Regions from separate parts of the Pantoea vagans genome, predicted to be linked through region 3. Evidence: predicted binding sites of a transcription regulator. Region 3 holds the regulator's gene; each other region holds the start of a gene.
The links. The regulator CRP, encoded in region 3, controls carbon source genes, mostly activating them, when cyclic AMP is high. The targets are predictions, from matches to a motif close to ATGTGANNNNNNTCACAT.
Positions count from the first base shown of each region.

Region 1: the regulator CRP is predicted to act here: its motif matches at 916-933, upstream of yrbN (protein YrbN).
Region 2: the regulator CRP is predicted to act here: its motif matches at 881-898, upstream of LK04_RS17230 (YjcB family protein).
Region 4: the regulator CRP is predicted to act here: its motif matches at 1,360-1,377, upstream of rhaS (HTH-type transcriptional activator RhaS).

Region 1 covers NZ_CP011427.1:3,518,341-3,520,542, forward strand. Annotated here, with positions in the region: gene LK04_RS16370 (DEAD/DEAH family ATP-dependent RNA helicase) at 1-836, opposite strand, end outside; gene yrbN (protein YrbN) at 853-909, opposite strand; gene nlpI (lipoprotein NlpI) at 1,013-1,897, opposite strand; gene pnp (polyribonucleotide nucleotidyltransferase) at 2,027-2,202, opposite strand, start outside.
Region 2 covers NZ_CP011427.1:3,714,218-3,716,419, forward strand. Annotated here, with positions in the region: gene soxR (redox-sensitive transcriptional activator SoxR) at 1-221, opposite strand, end outside; gene soxS (superoxide response transcriptional regulator SoxS) at 322-750, shown strand; gene LK04_RS17230 (YjcB family protein) at 1,009-1,290, shown strand; gene LK04_RS17235 (ATP-grasp fold amidoligase family protein) at 1,346-2,202, opposite strand, start outside.
Region 3 covers NZ_CP011427.1:163,110-165,311, reverse strand. Annotated here, with positions in the region: gene LK04_RS00735 (phosphoribulokinase) at 1-282, shown strand, start outside; gene LK04_RS00730 (OsmC family protein) at 356-760, opposite strand; gene crp (cAMP-activated global transcriptional regulator CRP) at 1,049-1,681, shown strand; gene LK04_RS00720 (YccS/YhfK family putative transporter) at 1,740-2,202, shown strand, end outside.
Region 4 covers NZ_CP011427.1:1,870,085-1,872,286, forward strand. Annotated here, with positions in the region: gene rhaR (HTH-type transcriptional activator RhaR) at 1-398, opposite strand, end outside; gene rhaS (HTH-type transcriptional activator RhaS) at 411-1,232, opposite strand; gene rhaB (rhamnulokinase) at 1,521-2,202, shown strand, end outside.

The DNA of each region.
Region 1 (2,202 bases), 960 kb from region 3:
TTCATGTCACCGTTCAGCGCGGCGCTGTTATAACCACTGCGCTCCAGCGCTTCGGCCACTTCCAGCGTCGCGTTTTTGGTACGCACGAAGATGATAGCCGCATCGAAATCTTCCGCTTCCAGGAAACGCACCAGCGCGTCAGTTTTACGGCCGTAGGCGGTCCAGTAAGACTGAGAGATATCAGGACGCGTAGTCATGCTTGACTGGATACGCACTTCCTGTGGATCTTTCATGAAGCGCTTAGTAATACGACGAATCGCTTCTGGCATGGTAGCTGAGAACAGCGCAGTCTGATGACCGTCTGGAATCTGCGCCATGATGGTTTCAACGTCTTCGATGAAGCCCATACGCAGCATTTCATCCGCTTCGTCCAGCACCAGGCCACGCAGGTTAGACAGGTCTAAGGTGCCACGTTTCAGGTGATCCAGCAGACGGCCAGGCGTACCCACAACAACCTGTGGACCCTGACGCAGTGCACGCAACTGCACGTCATAACGTTGGCCGCCGTACAGGGCCACGACGTTGACGCCACGCATGTGTTTAGAGAATTCGGTCATGGCTTCAGCAACCTGAACAGCCAGTTCGCGAGTTGGAGCCAGCACCAAAATTTGCGGTGCTTTAACAGATGGATCAATGTTGTTCAGCAGCGGCAGGGAGAATGCCGCCGTTTTACCACTACCGGTCTGCGCCATACCCAGCACATCACGGCCCGCCAGCAGGTGAGGAATACACTCAGCCTGGATTGGGGATGGCTTAACGTAGCCCATGCCGTTCAGTGATTCGAGGATGTCAGCGTTCAGGCCAAGGTCAGAAAAAGTGGTTTGAATATCAGTCATGTAGTACACGTGCCTCTTAGATTGCGGCGGCCAGTCTACATAACTCGTCGTGAAAATTTTCAGTCATTTTCATCAAAAAGTGTGAACCGGCTCAAATTAGAAGTTTTGACGAACAGAAAAGCCCTCACCTTGAAGATGATGACTTTACAAGAATTCAGGCAAAAAAAGTTCGTCAGCTATTGCTGGTCAGATTCTGATAAATCGTCTTGTGTCTGGCCGAGTTGCGCCAGTTCCAACAATGCGTATCGGTGCTCAACAAAGTTGTTAACGTTGTTAGCCACCGCCAGTTTGAACAACGCTTTCGCGTCGTCCTTCTCCCCCAGACTTAGGTAGTACTTACCTAAATAGAAGTTGGTTTCACTGAGATGTTCAGCGAGCGAGGTGTTATCCGTTGCGTCCGCCTTGAGACGTTCCATCAGCGTTTTTTCACTGATGTCGCCAAGGTAGAACTCGACAATATTCCATCCCCATTGGTCCCGGACCGCTTTGTCGTGGCGCTGTTGTAGCGCGACTTTCGCCTTGTCTGCATCCATATCGCTTTCAACGAGATAGAGCCAAAGGCTGCGGAAAGGATCGTTAGGATCGTCTTGATAAAACGCCAGCAGATCATCTTGCGCTAACTTGTATCGACCGCCGTAATAGAGGGCGATACCACGATTTAAATGCGCATAGTTGTAAGTTGGATCAAGCTCAAGTACAGAATCAAACGCTTCATAGGCAGCATCAAAATTGCCTGCCTGCGTTAGATATATACCAAGGTAGTTAAACACCTCGGGCATATCTGGTCTTATAGACAGCGCTTGCGAAAAATCGTTCCGCGCTAATGCCCTCAGACCCAAACTATCATACAACACTCCGCGCTCATATAATAGCTGTGCGCGTTCATCATCGGTGAGGGCACGACTGGCAAGAATTTGTTCCATGCGCGCCAGGATCACCTCTTGCTGCAGTGTGGGCTGCAAAGGTACTGCCAGAACTTCGTTCTTACGCCAATTGGAGTTGCTGCATCCTGCCAGCGTGATAGCTGTCGCAACAAAACACCAGCGCAAAAAAGGCTTCATTTCCCACTCCCGAATACAAACATTGGGATAACCATCCTGTCATCCGCCTGCTGTGCACAAGGATTCCCGCCCTCGCGATGATCCAAACACCTCTCCCCGCAATGCAGGGAGAGGCCAATCAGTAAACGCTTACTCGGCGTCAGGTGCATCAGTCGCAGCAGTGGTTTCTTCCGCTGGTTTCTGCTCTGTCGCTTCTTTGATGCTCAGGCGTACGCGTCCCTGACGGTCCACTTCCATCACTTTCACTGGAACTTCCTGACCCATCTGCAGGTAATCGGTCACTTTCTCAACGCGCTTATCAGCGA
Region 2 (2,202 bases), 760 kb from region 3:
CTCACTGTCGCCAGTGGAATGCCAATGCGCTGCGCGATCTTGATAATCGCCACGCGCCTCAGCACATCACGACTGTAGCGCCGCTGATTACCGCCATTGCGTGAGCTAAAAATTAACCCTTTGGTTTCATAGAAATGCAGCGCTGACACCGCCACGCCACTGCGTTTCGCCACTTCTCCGGGTGTCAAAACGGGCTTTGGGTAATTGCGTTCTTTTTTCATTTAGGGCCTTTACCTCAAGTTAACTTGAGGAATTATACTCGCACCCCAACAAAAGTTCGAATTTCAAACCAGGTAAAACAACCTTCAGAAGGATGAGACTATGATGCAACAGGAAATCATTCATTCACTGACTCACTGGATCGATGAGAATCTGGATAAGGCGCTGTCGATCGATGAAGTCGCGGCAAAATCAGGCTACTCAAAATGGCACCTGCAGCGTATGTTCCGTACCGTGACGAAACAAACGCTGGGTGGCTATATTCGCGAGCGTCGTTTGACGCTGGCAGCTGAAGCCCTGCGCCAGACGCAACGTCCGGTGTTCGATATTGCGATGCAGTACGGTTACGACTCACAGCAGACTTTCTCGCGTGTGTTTCGCCGTCAGTTTTCGCAAACGCCAACCGCTTATCGCCACAATATGCGCCGTCAGGCGATGATCCAGCGCCCACGCCTGCTGAGTTTTGATTGCAGTGAAAGCATGAACAGTTTTGCCCAGCGTACTACTGGCGAGTGTTGCCCGGTCCGCTAACCTCTCTGCGCGCCCTTTGCGGGCGCACCTTCCCCCATCTCCTTGTTTTCACTGATTCCCCCGCTTCGATAAAAATCTTTCTACCATACCAGGTATAAATTTTGTTCAAACTTTCAAATCGAGTGATATAATGTGAGCCAAGTCACAGTTTCCATGCGTAGTAAGACGGCCAGAAGGGCCTCCCTGACCTTCCTTCTTTGCCGCCAGTGATGTCCAGCAATGTCAGGGATATTACTGATTTGAAGAGGTTTGTTGCAGATGGCTACTTTAACTACCAGCTTAATCGTCATGCGTTGGGAGCTGCTTAGCGCCGTTATGATGTTCTTCGCGAGCACCATGAAAATTAGATTGCGCCAAAACAGTCACCACGTGATGGCATTGATGTGCGGCGGTATTGGTGTTGGCATGTCCTGCTGGTTCGTTACAGGCTTACTGGGCATTACCCTGAGCATGGAAAATCTGCACAACTTCATGGAAATCTCGAAGAACGCCTTTATTCAGGTGATGAGCCAGACGCCTGCTGATTGGCCGATGCCTTAATCGCTGCCCATAAAAAACCCCGCTAAGCGGGGTTTTTTATTTTGCTGTGTGATTCTCAAATTTTCTTCAAAACGGCGGGAAGAGCCACTTCCGGAACCGTGACACCCGGTCTCTGCGTACCGCGGCGATCTTGAATCCACATATCACCCATCATCTGGTTTAACCCACGATCCAGCCCAGTGACCAATCCCGCCCCCGGTGTGAACGTCAGCTCACCGAAGTAAATCTGTTCCCCGTCGATGTACCAGTCCACGCGCACGTAATCGAAGTCACTTGCCAGCGTTTTACTTAACGCTAAAGCATGCTGAAGCTGTGCCATCTGTGGAGACACATCCAGGCCGGTATCACGGATTTTGTGATACGCCTCATTGAGGTTGTTAACGTAAAAGTTCATCGACAGTAAGGGGTTACATCGGTTGTAGATCACCTGCAACACATACTCAAAGTTGCCGTCACGCTTGTTGAACATGTGGAACTTATAATCAATCGGCGCCGTTTTACCATCACCAATGTACTTCTCCACCAAAATTCGCGGCTTAATGTAGCGATAGTGGATTTCACGCGCCTCATTGGCAAAATCGGTTTTCAACCAACGATGGCAGTCACTGATAATCTGCTGCTTCTTCAACGCATCCGGCTCTTCCAACAGAATCTCTACCATGTTGGAGGCATGATTGGGTTTGATGACCGTGTTCTTCCAGCTCGGCAGCGTATGCAGCGAGTGAGGATCGCTGGTCTCATACACCAGCGGGATCAAGTATTCGCTGCCCACCTTCTCGGCGATGTACTCGCGTACGGAGTATTTATCCGATAAACGCCCGTAAATCTGGTAGTCACCAAACACGAATTTACGGTACAGCACTTTTTCATTGAAGACTTTAGGCTGGCGCAGGTTCGGCAGTTTGCGGAACT
Region 3 (2,202 bases):
CAGTTCTCTCGCACCCACATCAACTTCCAGCGCGTGCCGACCGTGGATACCTCCAACCCGTTTGCCGCACGTGAGATCCCTTCGCTCGACGAAAGTTTTGTGGTGATCCATTTCCGTGGTCTGGAGGGGATTGCCTACCCTTACCTGCTGGCAATGATTCAGGGCTCGTTCATTTCACACATGAATACGCTGGTGGTGCCGGGGGGCAAAATGGGGCTGGCGATGGAATTGATCATGACACCGCTGGTGCAACGGCTGATAGAAGGTAAACGGATTGAATAATCCAGAATTTCTGTAGCGGCACGATGTATGGCGTGCATCACACCGCGCGATAAATCGCGCCGCTACAGTAGAATTACAGCTCTACCACTTCATAGCTGTGGGTGATTTCCACGCCTTTGCCCAGCATGATCGCTACTGAACAGTACTTCTCAGCGGAGAGATCAACCGCGCGGGCCACGGCTTTATCACTCAACGCTTTGCCGCTGACAATAAAATGCAGGTTGATGTGGGTAAAAATACGTGGCGCTTCTTCACGGCGTTCAGAGGTGAGCTTCACCTCGCAATCGGCCACATCATTACGGCCCTTTTGCAGGATAGACACCACGTCAATCGCGCTACAGCCGCCCGCCGCCATCAGAACCATCTCCATTGGACTCGGCGCTTTATCCCCTGAATTACCGTCCATTAATACCTGATGGCCAGATGAGGATTCTCCGAGAAAGGTTAACCCCTCCACCCATTTCACTCGTGCCTGCATTATTCTTTCTCCTGAAGTGGCTATTTTGCCGCCAGAGTACGCTTTCAGTTGATAAACAGCAATCCAGACTCTTCCGCCTGTTGCTGAAGCGAGACAACAGAAGACAGCTTGCAAAAGCTGTGCTACAAACAGTGCTGAAAATATTTTCGTCGTAACAGACGAAGGCGGGAAGAATCAAAAGCGTAGCTTAAGAATCACCCGGAAATAAAACGCTCGACGATTACACCGCCTGACAGGGAAAACTGCCCCCTGTGCTTTGGGCACGATTACAATAGAGGATAATAGCGAATGGTTCTCGGCAAACCGCAAACAGACCCTACACTCGAATGGTTCCTGTCCCATTGCCATATTCACAAATATCCGTCAAAGAGCACGCTCATCCATCAGGGTGAGAAAGCGGAAACGCTGTACTACATCGTGAAAGGTTCCGTTGCGGTTCTGATCAAAGATGAAGAAGGCAAAGAGATGATCCTCTCCTACCTCAATCAGGGAGATTTCATCGGCGAACTCGGCCTGTTTGAAGAAGGTCAGGAACGTAGTGCCTGGGTACGTGCCAAAACTGCCTGCGAAGTGGCTGAAATTTCCTACAAAAAATTCCGTCAGCTGATTCAGGTAAACCCGGATATTTTGATGCGACTCTCGTCGCAAATGGCGCGTCGTCTGCAAATCACCTCCGAGAAAGTGGGCAACCTTGCCTTCCTCGATGTGACGGGCCGTATCGCGCAAACACTGCTTAATCTGGCCAAACAGCCAGATGCGATGACTCACCCAGACGGGATGCAGATTAAAATCACCCGTCAGGAGATTGGTCAGATCGTGGGTTGCTCACGCGAAACCGTGGGGCGCATCCTGAAAATGCTGGAAGATCAGAACCTGATCTCCGCACACGGTAAAACCATCGTCGTTTACGGCACCCGCTAATTTCTTATCACCCACGGCGTGATGGCAACATCGCGCCGTTTTTGTTTGCGATGAGCTGATGTGGCGCCGAATCATCTATCATCCTGAGGTCAACTACGCCCTGCGGCAAACGCTGGTGCTGTGCCTGCCTGTGGCACTTGGCTGGCTGTTTGGCGATCTGCAAAAAGGCCTGTTGTTCTCATTAGTGCCTGCCTGCTGCAACATGGCCGGTCTGGATACCCCGCATAAACGCTTCTTCAAACGTCTGATTGTCGGCGGTTCGCTGTTTGCCATCGGCAGTTTTTCGATCCAGTTGCTCACGGATTATCAGATTCCGCTGCCGCTCATTCTGTTTGTGCTGCCGCTGCTGATTGGTGTCACCGGCGAAATCAGCCCGTTGCATGGCCGCTTGCTGCCAGCCACCCTGATCGCCGCCATCTTTAGCCTCAGCCTGGTTGGAAGGATGCCGGTCTGGGTGCCGCCGCTGCTGTATATCGGCGGTACGTTCTGGTACGGCCTGTTTAACTGGTTTTGGTTCTGGC
Region 4 (2,202 bases), 1.7 Mb from region 3:
TCGCGTTCAAGTTGACTGATCACTCCGCGCGCCAGCGCCATGCCGCGCGTGGTTAAGCGCCAGCAGCTGGGCGCATCAGCCTCTTCCGGTGGCAGCAGTTGGCTCCAGTCCAGACTCAAACGGAAACGATCGCGGCAGTAAAGGATGTTATCCAACGCCAAATCGTTGACGCTGTCATAGCTGTGACAGTCATTATCACGGATGTAGAACACGTCCCCGCAGGTAATCAGCCAGGGGCGATCGTTCAGCACATGCAAGCCATTGCCACGCCAGACAATGACAATCTCACTGAACTCATGGCGATGAGGGGGGAAGGAGGGTTGCGGCATGCGTTCGGCCACCGCTATCGGCAGACTGGTGGCCGGGAAATAGTCTTCGCGCTTCAATATCAGCGACATGAAAAACTCCGATTACATCATCTGCTGGCGCTCCGCTCGGGGCGCGCAGCCAAATTCTCGCCGGAACAGGGTAGAAAAGTGGTTGCTATCACCAAATCCACACTGGTAAGCGATGTCGGTAATGCGCATATCACTATGACGCAATAGATGTCTTGCCTGCAGTAGACGCAACCGATTGAGATAGCGCTGCGGCGTATTACCCGTTTGCTGTTTCATCTGACGATGCAGCGTACGCAACGACAGCGAGAAACGATCGGCCAACGCATCCCACACGATATCTTCACTGTAGTGCTCATTGAGCCAGTCCAGCAACCGATGCAGACGTGCTTCCTGATCCTGCGCTTGATCGTTGTGACCGGCTTCGCGCAGCAGCACCAGCAGTTGCAAAAACAGTTGCTCCTGGTGCGCCTGGCGCTCCAGTGACCAGATCGCTTGCTGCTTCATCTGCGTCACAATGTGCAACGCCTGCGCCATAACCTTGTTGTTAATACGCCAGTGCGAACTGTAGTTGCCATCCTCTTCTCCCGGCAGCAGTGACTGCAAGCCGGAAAGAAAGCGAAACGCCGCGGGACTGCGATACAGCACATTGGTCAGACACAGATTGTCCGTTTGTTCATACAGATGACGGTCGTGATCGCGGATAAAACAGACGCAACCGGCACATAAGGTTTGCGGCTGACCATTAAACACGTGGATGCCGGAACCTTGTTCAACCAGCACAATTTCATGGAAATCATGATGATGTTCGGGGAAGGCCGACTGCGGTACGCGCGGCTCAATGGCAATCGCGTAGTTTCCCTCAGGAAAGAAATCTGTACTGTGCAAAACGGTCATGATGCGCCTCTCGTTAACAACTTTGCAACCGAGTCTACTCAGGCGTTCGGCACCTTACCTTGAAATTTGAACCGTCCAGCGCAGGAAAATGGCGTTTTATTCAAGATCGCCCAAGTGTTTGATGGAAATGCGGTAACGCTCACAACTCTACCCTGATGCGGTTCTGTGAGCTCTCTCACGATCATCTTTGCCCGTCTGCCAGACACTTTCACGCGCTGGCAGTAAGGGGAAGGTGCCAGAACCTCAGGATTTATACGCTAGAGCCCTCTCATCACAGGAAGAAACGCCATGAGTATGCGTAACATTGTTGCCATTGATTTAGGCGCATCCAGCGGGCGCGTGATGCTCGCGCAGTGGACCTCGACCAGCCAAAAGCTAAGCCTGCGTGAAGTGTGCCGCTTTCCCAATCAACGTATACGCCGTGCGGGCTACGACTGCTGGGACCTTGACCGTCTGGAGCAAGAGATTCGGGCTGGGTTAGCACAGCTGGATGATGAGGGCATCGTGCTGGACAGTATCGGTATTGATACCTGGGGCGTGGACCTGGTGCTGCTGGATGCCAACGGGAATCGTGTCGGTGAGGCGGTGAGTTATCGTGACCCGCGCACTGACGGGCAGATGTCGCAGGCCATCAACGATCTCGGAAAGGCGGCCATCTACCAACGCACCGGCATTCAGTTTCTGCCCTTCAACACGATCTATCAACTGCGCGCGCTGCACCAGCAGCAGCCAGACTGGCAAGCGCAGGTGAAACACGCGCTGATGATCCCGGATTATCTGCATTACCGTCTGACCGGCAGGATGAACTGGGAATACACCAACGCCACCACCACGCAGTTACTGAACATCGAAACCGGTGAGTGGGACAGCGATCTGCTGGCCTGGGCGGGCGTTGATGCCGCCTGGTTTGGCAAGCCCAGCGCGCCAGGCAACACCGTGGGTTACTGGTCAAATGCCACGGGTAAAGCGA